Regions from separate parts of the Tistrella bauzanensis genome, predicted to be linked through region 1. Evidence: riboswitches for the same ligand, from Rfam matches in the RefSeq annotation. Region 1 holds a riboswitch; each other region holds the start of a gene.
The links. A riboswitch is a leader RNA that binds a small molecule or an ion and turns the genes downstream of it on or off. The one in region 1 is predicted to bind S-adenosylmethionine.
Positions count from the first base shown of each region.

Region 1 (5,409 bases):
CGATGCCGGCCGGGCCGCGCTGGCGGCACCTGTCGACCCCGCCCGCGCGCCCGCGATCACCGCCCCGTTGTGGGACTGGCTCGACCGCGTGCGGCCATCACTGTGGCGCCAGGGACAGGCCTATCCGCCAAGCGGCCCGGCGCATGAACAACTGCTGATCGACCGGGCGGTGGATCTGGGCTTCGCCTTCCATCCGGGACAGGCGGCATCGGCGATCGCCGCCGGGCTGATGGCCGACACCGCCCGGGTCGCCGGCTGGTCGGGCGGCGGCATCGCCAATGCCCATTTCGTGGCGATCCCGCGCAATGCTCCGGCCAAGGCAGCGGCGATGGTGGCCGCCAACCATCTGATTTCACCGGCAGCCCAGGCCGCCAAGCTGGACCCGGCGGTGTGGGGCGACATGACCGTGCTGGCGGCGGACCGGTTGAGCGATGACGGCCGCGCCCGCTTTGCCGCCATCGATCTGGGTCCGGCATGGCCGTCGGATGACGAACTGGGCCCGGCCCTGCCCGAACCGCATCCTGACTGGACCGGCTGGCTGGAAGCCGAATGGGCGCGGCGCTATCTGGGCGGCTGAGATGCAGATCCCGAACCCGGCCGGGCCGGCCGCCTTCCGCCCGGCGGCGGTGATCCGCCCGTCCTGGCCGCTGATGGCGGCACCGGGCGCGGTGATCCTGCTGCTGGCCGTGCCGCTGCTGGGCGGGCTGGCGGCAACCGGGCTGGCCGCTGCCGATGGCGCCGCATGGCAGGTGCTTGCAACCGAACCCGGCATGCTGCACGCGGCCCTGATCAGCCTGTGGACCGCGCTTGCCGCCACCCTGCTGTCGGTGCTGCTGGCCGGCGGCATGGCCGCAGGCCTGGCCGCCCTGCCCGGCTTCGGCCGCATGGCCGAACGCGCCGCCCTGGTGATGGTGGCGGCCCCCCATGCGGCGGTGGCGGTTGGGCTGGCACTGCTGATCGCCCCCACCGGGCTGATCTTCCGCGCCGTCAGTGGTGGTGGCGACGCCCTGCCGCCGGACCTGGCCGTCCCCGGCGACCGGTTCGGGCTGTCGCTGATCGTGGGGCTGGTGATCAAGGAAACCCCGTTCCTGCTGGCCCTGCTGCTGGCCGCACAGGCGCGGCTGGGTGCCGGCGCCGTGCTGGCCCGCGCGCGCTGTCTGGGCTGGCGCCCGGCCAGCGCGTGGTGGCGGATCGTGGCGCCACAGATCTGGCCGGTGCTGCGCTGGCCGGTGGTGGCGGTGCTGGTCTATGGCATCGGCACGGTCGATATGGCTGTGGTGCTGGGGCCGAGCCTGCCGCCGAGCTTCGCCGTGCGCAGCCTGTCGCTGCTGTTCGATGCCGACCCCGCCCGTGCCGCCGCCGGCCATGCCGCCGCCCTGGCGCAACTGGCGCTGGCAGCGGTGGCGGTGGGCATCTGGTGGCTGGGTGAGCGGCTGGCGCGGTTCTGGCTGGCGGGCGGTCGCGGCGATCATCCGGCCCGCATCGATCCACCGCTGGTGCGACGGCCACGCCAGCCCGTGGCGCCGGCGCTGTCGGGCCTGTCGGGGCTGGTCGGCGGTCTGGCGCTGCTGCTGGCGGCCGCCAGCCTTGCCACCCTGGTGATCTGGGCGCTGGCGGCAAGCTGGCGGTTCCCCGATCTGCTGCCCATGCGCTGGGCACCGGGCCGGCTGGCCGATACCGTGGCGCTGCTCGGCTGCGTCATCGCCCGCACGGTCTGGCTGGGGCTGCTGCCGGTGGCCATCGCCCTGCCGCTGGCGGTGCTGGTGCTGGAACGTGAGGCTTTGGGTGCAGACGGCGGAACCGGGGCCGGCCGCTCGCTGTCGCAGGCGGCGGAGGCGCTGGTCTATCTGCCGCTGCTGCTGCCGCCGGCGGCATTTCTGGCCGGCATCCGCGCCTTGGCGCTGCGCCTGGGGCTGGACGGCACGGTTGTGGCCGTAGTGTGGTGCCATCTGCTCTATGTGTTCCCCTATCTGTTTCTGGCGCTGCGCGAAAGTTATCGCCGCACCGACCCCCGGCCGCGGCTGCTGGCGCGCAGCCTGGGCCGGGGGCCGGGCGGCGCCTGGGTGGCGGTGATGCTGCCGCTGACCGCGCGGCCGATGGCGATTGCCGCCGCGATCGGCTTCGCGGTCGGTGTGGCACAATATCTGCCGGCGCTGATGATCGGCGGTGGCCGGCTGCCGGTGCTGGCCACCGAAGCCGTCGCCGCCGCATCCGGCATCGACCGGCGGGCGGCATCGACTGCAGCCCTGCTGATGACCGCCCTGCCCGCCATCGGCTTCCTGCTGGCCAGCCTGATCCGCGCGCCGGCCCGGGCGGTGCGGCAATGACCGCCGGGCTGGTGCTGGACCGGCTGGCGCTGCGCATCCATGACCGGCCGCTGATCGGCCCGCTGGATCTGACGGTGCCGGCAGGCGTGATCGGCGCCGTGGTCGGGCCGTCCGGCGTGGGTAAATCCACCCTGCTGGCGGTGATCGCCGGTATTGCCGGGCCGGGTGTGACCATGGCCGGCCGGGTGTGGCTGGATGGTACTGCCATCGACGGCCTGCCGCCCGAGGCGCGGCGCGTGGGGCTGATGATGCAGGATGATCTGCTGTTCCCGCATCTGACGGTTGCCGCCAATATCGGCTTCGGCCTGCCCGCCGGGCTGTCGCGGGCCAGGCGCCGGGCCTTGATCGACGCGGCACTGGCCGAGGCGGGCCTGGCCGGGCTGGGTGGTCGCGACCCGCTGACCCTGTCGGGGGGGCAGCGGGCGCGGGTGGCGCTGATGCGGATGCTCGTGGCACGCCCGCGCATGGTTCTGATGGACGAACCCTTCGCGCGGCTGGACCGGCCGCTGGCCCACAGGCTGCGCACGGCCGTGTTCGCCCGCATCCGCGCCGAGGCGGTGCCGACGCTGATCGTGACCCATGATCCGGACGAGGCGGCGGCGGCCGGCGGGCCGGTGCTGGATCTACAGGCCGCGGATGGGTGAAAGATGCTGATATCTTCAGGACTTGACCCCCGGTCGCGCCCGGGCGTATCGTGGCGCCCTGATGTCGCGGGGCACGTGTGGCTTGTGTCGGCGCATCCGTGGGGATTTGGGCCGGCCGGCTTGCGGACCACGTAAATCTCGCTGCTAAAAGGTCGGGAGCGGGCGCAGAACGGATTGTGCGTCGACCCGGCCAGAGGCCGGGTTTTTTTATGCGGACATGTGACCATGCGGGAAGACGGGGGCCGGAACGGCGTCGAGGACGAATGTGCGGCCGATGACGGGCTGTGGGAGAGCGATCGGGGTGGCGGCGACAAGCCGGCGGCCGGCGCCGGCCGCCGGCAGGCGACGCTGGCGGTGCGCGGCGGGCTGGACCGCAGCCCCCATGGCGAGACATCGGAAGCGCTGTTCCTGAATTCGGGCTATGTCTATGACAGCCCGGCCAGGGCCGAGGCCCGGTTCAAGGGCGAGGAGCCCGGCTTCGTCTACAGCCGCTATGGCAACCCCACGGTGCGCACCTTCGAGACCCGGCTGGCGGCGCTGGAAGGTGCCGAGGCCTGCCGGGCCACGGCATCGGGCATGTCGGCGGTGTGGACCGCCCTGGTCTGCCAGCTCCGCCAGGGCGACCATGTGGTCGCGGCCGAAGCGCTGTTCGGATCGTGCCAGTACATCCTGACCGAATTGCTGCCCCGGTTCGGCATCGAGACCAGCTTCGTGCGCGGCGACGACATCGCGGCCTGGTCGGCGGCGGTGCGGCCGAACACCAAGGTGTTCTTTCTGGAAACCCCGTCGAACCCGCAGCTCGAACTGATCGACCTTCAGGCGGTGGCGGCGGTGGCACGCGATTGTGGCGCCAGGCTGGTGGTCGACAACGTGTTCGCCACGCCGATCCTGCAGAAGCCGCTGCAGCTTGGCGCCCATGTCGTGGTCTATTCCGCCACCAAGCATATCGACGGCCAGGGCCGGGTTCTGGGCGGCGCCATCCTGTCGGACGAAGCCTTCTGCGATGGCGAGCTGCGCAATTTTCTGCGCCATACCGGCCCGACCTTGAGCGCCTTCAACGCCTGGGTGCTGCTGAAGGGGCTGGAAACCCTGCCGCTGCGGGTGCGGGAACAGACCCGGGCCGCCACCGCGCTGGCCCGGCGGCTTGAAAACCATCCGGCGTTGACGCGGCTGATCTATCCGGGCCTCGCCTCGCATCCCCAGCATGCCCTGGCACGCCGGCAGATGCGGGGTGGCGGCACGGTTCTGGCGCTGGATTTCGCCGGCGGCAAGGACGCCGCTTTCCGCTTTCTTGAGCGTCTGGAGGTGGCCGACATCTCGAACAATCTGGGTGACAGCAAGACCTTGGCCACCCACCCGGCCACCACCACCCATCAGCGCCTGACCGCCGACCAGCGGGCCGCCGTGGGTATCACCGAAGGGCTGGTGAGGGTGTCGGTGGGGCTTGAGGATGTGGAGGATCTGGCGGCCGATCTGGGGGCCGCACTCGACGCCGCATAACCGCTGGCGAGGCCCGTCTGCCGATTAGGGCTTGCGCTCGGCACTGGAAATCCGCTGCATTGGTCGCAATATTGGCTTCGCAGACCCTTCGAGGCCGGCATGCGGGCGGGTTTGCCGGGGTGGGGACATCGGTATGGTGTCGCCATGATGCGACGATTGAGCAGGTGGGGATGATGGCGGCGGAACACGAATACAGCGCGACAACCCGCTCGATCATGGTGGCGGTGCGTCCGTTCTATGTCGACGACCAGTCATCGCCGGAAGACGGGCAGTTTGTCTTCGCCTATCACATCCGGATCGAGAATCACGGCGCGGACACGGTCCAGTTGCGCAGCCGCCACTGGCGGATCATCGATGCGCTGGGCCGGCTTCAGGAGGTGCGCGGCCCGGGCGTGGTAGGCGAGCAGCCGGTGCTGGCACCGGGCGAGAGCTTCGAATACACCAGCGGCGCACCGCTGGCCACGCCGTCGGGCATCATGGGCGGCAGCTATCAGATGGAGAGCGCCGCCGGCGAGATGTTCGAGGTCGAGATCCCGAGTTTCTCGCTCGACAGCCCCCATGCCGCCCAGACGATAAACTGACCGCCGGCCCCCGGTCGCAACCGGATGAGGGGCCCGCCTCTGGCAATCCGCGCCGAATGGACTAGATCTGGTCTGAACCCCTTTGGGGCGCGCACGCAGGGACAGCCGGCACCGGGCGCCGCACGGTCGTCCGCGATTTTCGCCGTGGACGGGCTTGCAGGGGTAGCTGGCAAAACCTATAGTAGAAGTTCCATCAGGCAGGTGCAGGGCGATCTCTGGTTGCATTGCCCCATCCTGCCACCGGTTCGCGGACCGGGAGGCCGCCGTATCGCGGCCAACTGTTCCGCGTGATCACGAGAGCTGCCAGGGCATGTCCGCACCGATGATCCGGCTGGCGGGTGCCCACGTAAAACTGAC
Region 1 covers NZ_BMDZ01000058.1:1,136-6,544, reverse strand. Annotated here, with positions in the region: gene IEW15_RS19495 (ABC transporter substrate-binding protein) at 1-577, shown strand, start outside; gene IEW15_RS19490 (ABC transporter permease family protein) at 579-2,327, shown strand; gene IEW15_RS19485 (ATP-binding cassette domain-containing protein) at 2,324-2,971, shown strand; SAM riboswitch at 3,060-3,139, shown strand; gene metZ (O-succinylhomoserine sulfhydrylase) at 3,197-4,471, shown strand; gene apaG (Co2+/Mg2+ efflux protein ApaG) at 4,645-5,052, shown strand.

Region 2 (5,409 bases), on a different contig from region 1:
ACAGTGTGCTGGCGATCGATGGCGCCGGGCGCATCCAGGGTGTGTATGACAAGGCGCATCTGGTGCCGTTCGGCGAATATGTGCCGCTGCGCAGCCTGAACCCGTTCCCCAAGCTGACCGAGGGGACGATGGATTTTTCGGCCGGCCCCGGCCCCGCCACACTGGCGCTGCCCGGCCTGCCGCCGGCAAGCCCGCTGATCTGTTATGAGGCGATCTTCCCCGGCGCGGTCACTGCCGGGGCCGACCCCGCCACCCGGCCGGGCTTTCTGCTGAACGTCACCAATGACGGCTGGTTCGGCCTGACCGCCGGTCCCTTCCAGCATTTCGCCGCCGCCCGGATGCGGGCGATCGAGGAAGGCCTGCCGCTGGTCCGTGCCGCCAATAACGGCATATCGGCGATCGTCGACCCGCTGGGGCGGATCGTGGCGCTGTTGCCCCTGGACCGGCGCGGCGTGCTGGATGGCCCGCTGCCGGTGGCGCTGGCACCGACCATCTATGCCCGGATGGGCGACGAGGCCGCCGGCATCGCGGCCCTGCTGGTGATGGTGGCAGGTTTTCTGACCACACGCCGCAATACCGGTGCTGCCTGAGCATTCACAGGATCTTGATATATTTTCGCATGACCTTCTCGTTATCTTGCAGTGTCTGATTGCTGACTTTTCTTCCTGAGGAAATCCCGCAGGACGGTTGGATCAGCGATCTGATTTTCCCCCGGAGAGTCAGTAGACTACTTTGCGATGTCGAGTCTGCGGGATAAGCAACTGATGCGTGTTCAACCTGTCACTGGAGGCGAGTGTGACCGGGAATGCAACCCGGAATACGCGTTTCATGCAGCCCCATGCGCGCGCCGGGGTTGACCCATGCCATGGCGTGATGTCATCTATCCGGCTGGTAACAGGTCGGAAACGAGGCCTGCGGGGTGCGAGGAGGGATGACGCGGATGGTGACGAGACTGAACCCGATTGACGCTCATGTCGGTGGACGCGTGCGGTTGCGCCGGCAGCTTCTGGGGCTCAGCCAGGAAAAGCTGGGGCAGCGGGTGGGACTGACCTTCCAGCAGATCCAGAAATATGAACGCGGCACCAATCGCATCGGCGCGGGCCGGCTGTTCCTGATCGCCCATGCATTGGATGTGCCGGTATCGTTCTTCTATGATCAGGCAGAAGCGGTGGCGGGAGGACGCGGGCTGATCAGCGTCGACGACGGCTTCGACTGGGCGGTGATGGAAGGCCCGGACGCCCAGATGCTGGCCTTCGACTTCGCCCGCATTCCCGATGCACGCACCCGCACCCGTGTGATTGATCTGGCGCGGTCGATGAGCGACGCGATCGGCACCGGTGCCTGAAAAACGTGCTTGATTCCGGAAGCACGTCGTGGAAGTTTCATCCGAGGGTTTGAGCAAAACCAATGCGCGAAAATCACATGTCCCGCAAGCGTGACCTGTGAGAGCGTGGGTATGCCAGATCATCCGTGGTCGGATTTGTGCCGCTTGCCGCCACGTTAAACAGTGCGCTAAGTGGGCTTGGTGGGCGCATTCCCGTGTCAACCCGCCGAGAACCCAGACGCACGGAGTCCATCGTAGGCAACCGGCGGGCTGAAAGCCCGCGAGGTTGCCCGGACCGTGGTCGGAGCCACGGTTCGTCGTCGGTTCTTGAGGGGTTGAAGACGCGTCATGGCCCGCAGCAACTACCTGTTCACCAGCGAGTCGGTCTCCGAAGGCCATCCAGACAAGATCTGTGACCGGATTTCGGATGCCGTTCTCGACCATCTTCTGTCTGCCGACCCGTTCTCGCGGGTCGCCTGTGAAACGCTCGCGACCACCAATCGGGTGGTGATTGCGGGTGAGATCCGCTCCAAGGGCGACACCTCGCCCGAAACCATCGAGCAGGTGGCGCGCGACGTCATCCGCGACATCGGTTACGAGCAGGACGGCTTCCACTGGCGGACCGCCAGGATCGAAGTGCTTCTGCACGATCAGTCGGCCGATATCGCGGTCGGCGTCGATGCCGCCGGCAACAAGGATGAGGGCGCCGGCGACCAGGGCATCATGTTCGGCTATGCCTGCCGGGAAACCGACGCGCTGATGCCGGCGCCGCTCCACTATGCCCACACCATCCTGCGCAATCTGCGTGCGGCCCGCCGCTCGGGCGACGTGGCGCTGCTTGGCCCCGACGCCAAGAGCCAGGTGACCCTGCAATACGAAGGCGGCAAGCCGGTGGGCGCCACCTCGATCGTGTTGTCGACCCAGCACATCGCCGGCGTCACCCAGGACGAGGTGAAGGCCGCCGTGCGGCCGATCATCGAGGCCTCGCTGCCTGCGGGCTGGATGTGCGACGACGCCCATCTCTATATCAATCCGACCGGCAATTTCGTGATCGGCGGCCCGGATGGCGATGCCGGCCTGACCGGGCGCAAGATCATCGTCGACACCTATGGCGGTGCAGCACCCCATGGTGGCGGCGCCTTCTCGGGCAAGGATCCGACCAAGGTCGACCGGTCGGCCGCCTATGCCGCGCGCTATCTGGCGAAGAACGTGGTGGCGGCCGGGCTGGCCGATCGCTGCACCATCCAGCTCTCTTATGCTATCGGCGTGTCGCATCCGCTGTCGGTCTATGTCGACACCCACGGCACCGGCACGGTTGACGAGGCCAGGCTGGAAGCGGCGATGCGCGAGGTGATGAACCTGACCCCGCGCGGCATCCGCGAGCATCTGCAGCTGAACAAGCCGATCTTTGCCCGCACCGCCTCCTATGGCCATTTCGGGCGCGAGCCCGAGGCCGATGGCGGCTTCTCGTGGGAGAAGACCGATCTGGTGGAGGCGATCAAGCAGCTTGTGCTCTGATCCTGATCCATGCGATCAGCAAGGGGCGGCATCCGGAGATCCGGGTGCCGCCCGCTTTTTTGTCGACAGCCCACCCCTCTGACCAGCCCGGACACCGGACAGCCGATGACCGTTTCAAGCCATAAGCCCGCCGCCCCGCCCGCCGCCACGACCGTCTCTGATGCCGATGACGCCGACAGCCATGGCGACAGTGTTGGTCGGCGCCACTTCGGCCGCCGCATCGGCCGGCCGCTGAAAGCCAATCGCAGCCGGGTGCTGGAGCAGACGCTGCCGGCGCTGGCGATTGCGCTGCCGCCGCGCGGCGAGGGCGGGTCGCTGTCGCCGATCGACCCCTATGCGCTGTTCGATCATCCGCCGGCGGCGCTGGCGCTGGAAATCGGCTTCGGCGGCGGTGAGCATCTGATCGCCAGGGCCGAGGCCGAGCCCGACACCGGCTTCATCGGCTGCGAGCCCTATATCGGCGGCATGTCGGCGCTTCTGGTTGAACTGGAGGTCCGCGGCCTGCGCAATGTACGGGTGCTGGGCGATGATGCCGCCCGCCTGCTGGACGTGCTGCCCGATGCCTGTCTCGACCGGGTCTATCTGCTGTTCTCGGACCCCTGGCCCAAGCGCCGCCACGCCAAGCGCCGTTTCATCCAGCCCGAGACGGTGGCGGCGCTGGCCCGGGTGCTGAAGCCGGGCGGCGAGCTGACGGCCGCCACCGATCATACCGATCTGTGTGCCTGGACACTGGCCCATGTTCGCGCCCATCCGGCCTTCACATGGACGGCACGCCGGCCAGGCGACTGGCAGCGGCGGCCCGACGGCCAGATCGAGACCCGCTATGAGGCCAAGGCCCGCGCCGCGGGACGGGTGCCGGTGTTCATGCGGTTTCTGAAGACCTGAGCATTTTTCTGGGGGGCTGCGTGCTTTTTCCGAAGATCCGGCGTGTTTCCAGCGCGGAATCGCTCTGGGCGGCCTTGTCTGGCCGCAGTGACACCCCCACGTTCGCTGAGGCGCCGATTGCAGGCAGGCGAGGTTGCGGCGGATGGACGGCGGGGCGCGGGCGCCCCCGGGGACAAACTCCTTGCGGTTCCGTTACATATGCGTATATTGACCGTCGTCCGCGTTTGCGGACCGCCGGCGATCCCGCCAGCGCCCAAGCCGACGAGCCTTCCGCCCCGGTGAGGGACCGGAGGGGTATCCGGCGTGGGCACGCCGGAGGTCGCGGTCACATGCAGCTTCCGCCGGGTGGGCCTTGGGCCCGCCTTTTTTTGTTTGTGCCGCGTCGGACCATCACCTGTGTCGGGCCAGTCGCCCGCGCCGGTCTGGCCTCGCCCCGCCACTGGAGGAGCGCATGGACGTCGTTCGTCGTATCACCGAGCTGATCGAGCCGGCCATCGGCGATCTCGGTTACGAGGTCGTGCGCATCGTGTTCCGATCGGGCACCAACGCCACCTTGCAGATCATGGCCGAGCGCACCGACGGTCAGTTGATGACGGTCGATGACTGCGCCGAGATCAGCAATGTCGTGTCGGCGCTGCTCGACGTCGAGGATCCGATCACCGAGGCCTATGCACTTGAGGTCAGCTCCCCCGGCATCGACCGGCCGCTGACCCGGTTCAAGGATTTCGAGCGGTTCGCCGGCTTTGAGGCCAAGATGGAACTGCGGCGCCCGCATGAGGGCCGCAAGCGGTTCCGCGGTCGGCTTGCCGGCGTGCGTGATGGCGGGCTGGTCGCGATCCGTCTGGATGACGGCGCTGAAGCGGCCCTGCCTTTCGACGAGATTTCGTCGGCGAAGCTGATCCTCACCGATGAGCTGATCGCCGCCGTCCAGGATAACCGGAGCTGAGTGCGCCCCATGGACATCAACTTCAACACCGGCCCGGTCCGGCACGAGCTGCTACAGGTCGCTGACGCGGTTGCCCGCGAGAAGTCGATCGACCGCGACAGCGTGCTCGAAGCCATGGAACAGGCGATCCAGACCGCGGGTCGGCGCAAATACGGCCAGGATCACGATATCCGGGCCACCATCGACCGCAAGACCGGCGAGATCCGTCTGTACCGCTATACCCAGGTGGTCGACGAGGTCGAGGACGAAGCGACCCAGACCACGGTTGCCGATGCCCGCCACCGCAAGCCCGACGCCGCCCCCGGCGATTTCCTGGTCGACCCGCTGCCGCCGATCGATTTCGGCCGCATCGCCGCCCAGACCGCCAAGCAGGTGATCGTGCAGAAGGTGCGCGAGGCCGAGCGCCTGCGCCAGTTCGACGAGTTCAAGGAACGGGTCGGCGAGATCATCAACGGCATCGTCAAGCGCGCCGAATATGGCAGCGTCGTGGTCGATCTGGGCCGCGCCGAAGCCGTGATGCGCCGCGATGAACTGCTGCCGCGGGAAAGCTTCCGGGTCGGCGACCGGGTCCGCGCCTATATCTATTCGGTGCGCGAGGAACCCAGGGGGCCGCAGATCTTCCTGTCGCGCACCCATCCGATGTTCATGGCGAAGCTGTTCGCGCAGGAAGTGCCCGAAATCTATGACGGCATCATCGAGATCAAGGGCTGCGCCCGCGATCCGGGATCGCGCGCCA
Region 2 covers NZ_BMDZ01000012.1:49,770-55,178, forward strand. Annotated here, with positions in the region: gene lnt (apolipoprotein N-acyltransferase) at 1-590, shown strand, start outside; gene IEW15_RS07440 (helix-turn-helix domain-containing protein) at 941-1,345, shown strand; SAM riboswitch at 1,461-1,536, shown strand; gene metK (methionine adenosyltransferase) at 1,673-2,842, shown strand; gene trmB (tRNA (guanosine(46)-N7)-methyltransferase TrmB) at 2,948-3,727, shown strand; gene rimP (ribosome maturation factor RimP) at 4,179-4,673, shown strand; gene nusA (transcription termination factor NusA) at 4,683-5,409, shown strand, end outside.
Region 2: linked by a shared signal. The riboswitch ahead of metK (methionine adenosyltransferase) and the one ahead of metZ (O-succinylhomoserine sulfhydrylase) in region 1 are both predicted to bind S-adenosylmethionine.

Region 3 (5,409 bases), on a different contig from region 1:
CTGAAGCCGCCGGCCGCTGGAGCGATGGAAGACGAAATCCGCCTCAACCCCATATGCGGCGGCCAGCGCCGGATCGGGCGCCTCCGAGATCGCAAGCAACCGGCCACCGGACCGCAGCACGCCGAATGACCGCCGCTGGGTCTCGCCGCCGATGGTGTCGAGCACGACATCGACCCCTGAGGCCACCGCGGCGAACTCGTCGGTGCGATAGTCGATAACCTGGTCGGCACCGAGCCGGCGGGCAATGTCGATGCCGGTTCCCGATGCCGTTGCGATCACCCGCGCGCCGGCCATGCGAGCGAACTGAATAGCAAAACCGCCGACGCCGCCCGCCCCCGCATGTACCAGAACCGTCTGGCCCGCGCGCAGAGCCGCCATCTCGATCAGGGCCTGCCATGCGGTGCCGGCGGCGGTGGGAATGCCGGCGGCATCGGTCAGCGACAGCCCTGCCGGCACGGGCACCAGATGATCGGCGGGTATCGCCGCAGAGCCGGCCATGGCGCCACCACGGGTGGGATCGCTGCGGCCGACAACATGATCACCGGGCCTGAACCGCTGCACCTGGTCGCCCACCCGTGTCACGACACCGGCCAGATCGGTGGCGATGGTGTGTGGAAGATCCACCGGAAACACCTCATGCATCCAGCCGGCATGCATCTTCACGTCCAGCGGGTTCAACGCCGCGGCCTTGACCTCGACCAGAACCTCGTCGGGGCCGATCGCGGGCTGTGCCACGCTCTCGACAATAACCTCGGCACCATAGGCATGGAATCGTGCCGCCTTCATGACCCGGCCTCCGTCGACACCACTGGCCAGGCGCCCACCTGCCCCAGCCAGCCGAACCAGTCCTCCAGATGCCAGGTATGGGTCAGCCGGCCATCGGCGATGGCATGAAATTCGTGGATCGCGATCTGGAACGATCGCCCGGTCGGCGCCACCCCGAACCAAGGGCCGGTATGGGTGCCGGTGATGACGGCCCGCACCGCCACGCGACCGGGCTGGCCGATCATGTCGAGTATAGTGATCTGCAGATCGCTGAAGGCGGCAGCGAACGCCAGGATCAGCGGTTTCATCCCCGCGCGGCCCGGCTGCTGGTGCGGTGCCAATGGGATGTCCTGCCAGTCGATGGCCACCGCCTGGTCCAGAAGATCCGGATTGCCGTCACTGAAGGCGCGATAGAGCAGCTCGACGACACGGCGGTCGTCGGCGCCCAGCCCCTGCGGGCCGGGCTGTTCCTGATGGTGTAGCGACATGGCCATGGGTCCGGTCGTCCTGAATGAGAGTTGATGTCAGCGTCACCCCCACAGGAATAGGCCCGGCTGCATCATCATTGAAATCGATAGAGAATATATGTGAACATCCACCGCATGGATCTTCATCGCATCGACCTCAACCTGCTCATCGCCTTCGACGCACTGATGACGGAACGCAGCGTCACCCGCGCCGGTACCCGGATCGGGCGCAGCCAGCCGGCCATGAGTGCGGCACTGGCGCGGTTGCGCGCGCTGATCGGGGATGACCTGTTCGTCCGGGCGCCGCACGGTCTGCAACCGACACCACGGGCGATCGATCTGGCCGAACCGCTGGCTCAGGCGCTGGCCCAGATAGACCGGGCATTGGGCGCTGACCGGACTTTCGATCCCGCGACCGCGACAACCGCGATCTCGCTGGGCATATCGGATCATCCGGGCCTTCTGATGCTGCCACGACTGCTGGACCGGCTGCGGCATGACGCACCGGGCATGGCCCTGCATGTCCGCGACATCGCGGCCCGAGACGATGCAATCGCGATGCTGGATGCCGGCACGGTCGATATCGCCGTTGGCGTTCCGCCCACCGCAACCGGCGGCGGTCGGATCCTGCACCAGCCGCTGTTCAGGGAACGCTTCGTCTGTGTGCTGCGGAAAGATCACCCGGCCGCACAGGCACCGCTGGATCTGACCGCTTTCCTCACGCTGTCGCATCTGCTGGTCTCGCCCGAAGGCGACCAGTTCGGGCAGGTGGACGCGGCTCTGGCGAGACGGGGTCTGAAACGGCACCTGGCCCTGACCCTGCCCCACATGTACGCGGCGCCGCTGCTGGTGGCGCGGTCGGACCTGATCGCGACCCTGATGGAAGGCGTGATCATGGCCTCGGGCCATGCCGATGCACTGGTGATGCTGCCACCGCCGCTGGATCTGCCGACCGTGCCGTTCGTCATGTCATGGCACCGTCGCAACGACACCCATCCCGGCCAGCACTGGCTGCGCGGCCGAATCGCCGCCCTTGGCGATGCCGGCCGCGACCATGGCGATTGACCGTGCCGTCAATCGGCGCCGATGGCCTCGATGTCGAATGGCGTGGTCTGGTAGATCTCGTTGATCCAGTTGCCGATCAGCAGATGGGCGTGGCTGCGCCAGCGGTTCTCCGGCTCCCGGGTCGGGTCGTCCTTGGGAAAGTAGTTCTTCGGCACCTGAATGGCATCGCCGGTCGCCACATCGCGCTGGTATTCCTCGGCAAGCGAGGTCCGGTCGTATTCAAGATGATTGAACATGTGCAGCGAGCGGTGCCGCGGATCGTCGAGCAGGCACAAGCCGGCGTCGTCACTGTCGGCCAGCACGGTGATGCCGGCATCCCGGGGCAGATCCTCGCGCCGGATCTCGGTCCAGCGTGATACGGGAATCGAGAAGTCGTCGGAAAAGCCGCGCAGATAGGGCGAGGCCGGCGCCAGATTGCGATGCCGGAAAACGCCAAAGGCCTTTTCCGGCAGGTCATGCTTGGGCACACCGTGGAAATGATGCACCGCCGCCTGCGCGCCCCAGCAGATATTGAAGCAGCGATGAACGTTCGTCTGGGTCCAATCGAACACGTCGCACAGCTCCCCCCAATAGGTGACCTCTTCAAAGGGCAGCCGTTCAATGGGGGCACCGGTGATGATGAAACCGTCGAAGCGCTCCGACCGGATATCGTCCCAGCTTCGATAGAATGAACTCATATGATCAACGGATGTATTGCGCGCGACATGGCTGCCGATGCGGATCAGCGACAATTCGACCTGCAGCGGCGTCGCGCCGATCAGACGCGCGATCTGGGTTTCCGTCCGGATCTTGTTGGGCATGAGATTGAGCAGCCCGACCCGCAACGGCCGGATATCCTGCCGTATGGCGTCGGTCTCACGCATGACCATCACGCCTTCGGCTTCAAGCGTGCTCCGGGCCGGCAGGTCATCGGGAATCTTGATCGGCATCGACGCGTTCATCCTCCGACGTAGTGCGGGGCTGGCGCCGTGGCGTGATCCGATTGATTGCCGGTTCGGCCACATCCTCCCCCATGAAACAGGCGGGAGTGCCACCTTGCCCGGTCGGCAGGTTGGCGTTGGGCGCGCCCCAACTCTTGATGTCGCGTCAGTTGTAGGGGAGATTTCCGGCCGTCTCAAGGGGCAAGTATGACCGCCTGCATGGCGCTGCATGCCCGGATGATCGCCACGGAGCGGAGGCATCGATCGGAAACAATTCGCCCGACGTGCTGTTGGGGGCGCAAGCCGGCCGTCATCGATGCCGACGGTCACTGGCGCCGGTCGTGTCACCCGGCCCGGCCGGATGCCGCAGTCCGAACCGGAGCGTTCATCATGCGAGACCTGCTTCATCCGCCCCGCCGGCCCGGCGGGATCGTGCTGATCACCGGCATCCTCGTCGGATTGATCGGCCTTGCGCTTGCGGTCCTTGGGGGCTGGCTGCTCTACCTGGGGGGTACGCCATATTATCTTGTCACCGGACTGCTGCTTGTGCTGAGCGGCACCGTGATGTCATCCGGCCACCCGGCCGGCGTATGGGTCTATGTGGCGGTGCTGATCGGCACAATCGCCTGGGCGATCTATGAGGCAGGCCTCGACGGCTGGGCGCTTCTGCCGCGACTTGTCGCGCCATTGGTGCTGGGCATCTGGATCTTGTCGCCGTGGGTGGCAGGCCGGCTCTTGAAGGCCCCCGGGCATGGGCAGATTGCCGGCCACAGCCAGGTCCGGGCGGTGTCGTGGGGCGGCATGCTTGCCTGTATGGTTCTGATCGGTCTCGTCTTCGCGGCGGGTTACCGGATCACCGACATGCGCTATGCCCGCACCGACGACACATCGGGCTGGACGGTCGGGGCACAGGCGCCCGCCGACCGCTTCATCGCCAGAGCGGACTGGCGATCCTATGGCGGCACCCATGCGAATGACCGGTTTTCGGCGCTCGACCAGATCACCCCCGACAATGTCGCCCGCCTTGAAAAGGTGTGGTCGTTCTCGACCGGCGACATGCCGAAGCCGGGCGAGAAAAAGCGCGGCCGCGAATTCAGCTTCGAGGCGACCCCGATCAAGGTGGATGATTCGCTGTATCTGTGCACACCGCACCGCGACGTGATCGCGCTCGACGCGACCACGGGCGAACGGCTCTGGCGCTTCCAGCCGGGCGGGGACATGTCGCACAACATCTATCAGGCCTGCCGCGGCGTCTCGTATTTCGAGGCGCCTGAGGGCACGCCCTGCCGGCAGCACATCGTCTCCACCGCCTCGGACCTTCCGCGTCTGTTCGCGCTCGACGCCACGACCGGCAAACCCTGCGAGACGTTCGGCGACGAAGGCATGGTCGATCTGCGCCAGAACATGGGGCCGGTGCCGCCCGGCTTCCATTTCATCACCTCGCCACCGATGGTGATGAACGGCAAGATCGTGTTGAGCGGCTGGGTCTATGACAATCAGACGGTCGGTGAACCATCCGGCGTGATCCGCGCCTTCGATGCCGTCGATGGGCATCTGGCATGGTCCTGGGATCTGGGGCGCAATCCACCGACCGACCCCCTCGGCCCAGACGAGGTGTATACGCGCGGAACCCCCAATGGCTGGGGCGTGTATTCGGCCGACCCGCAGCTCAATCTGATCTATATTCCGCTCGGTAACGCGACGCCCGACTATTATGGCGGCGGCCGGCGGCCGTTCGACGAGGCCTATTCCGGCGCGCTGGTGGCGCTCGACGCGACGACCGGCCGAGAGCGCTGGCATTTCCAGACCGTGCATCACGGCCTGTGGGACTTCGACCTTCCGATCGGGCCATCGCTGGTCGATCTTCCCGATGGCGATGGCGATGGCGATGGCGATGGCGGCACGATCCCTGCGCTGGTCCAGACCACCAAGCAAGGCGAGATCTTCGTGATCGACCGGCGCAGCGGTGAGCCGATCGCGCCGGCCGAGGAACGGCCGGTGCCGCAGGGCGATATCCCCGGCGAACGCTATTCGCCGACCCAGCCCTTCTCGGTCGACATGCCGTCGCTGAGAGCGCCGAAGCTTCAGGCGACAGACATGTGGGGCGCCACGCCGATCGACCAGTTGCTGTGCCGCATCACCTTTCACCACATGCGAGATGACGGGCTGTTCACGCCGCCCGGTCTGACACC
Region 3 covers NZ_BMDZ01000007.1:110,694-116,102, forward strand. Annotated here, with positions in the region: gene IEW15_RS05235 (NADP-dependent oxidoreductase) at 1-786, opposite strand, end outside; gene IEW15_RS05240 (ester cyclase) at 783-1,259, opposite strand; gene IEW15_RS05245 (LysR family transcriptional regulator) at 1,368-2,297, shown strand; gene metA (homoserine O-acetyltransferase MetA) at 2,306-3,226, opposite strand; SAM-I-IV-variant riboswitch at 3,270-3,384, opposite strand; gene IEW15_RS05255 (membrane-bound PQQ-dependent dehydrogenase, glucose/quinate/shikimate family) at 3,608-5,409, shown strand, end outside.
Region 3: linked by a shared signal. The riboswitch ahead of metA (homoserine O-acetyltransferase MetA) and the one ahead of metZ (O-succinylhomoserine sulfhydrylase) in region 1 are both predicted to bind S-adenosylmethionine.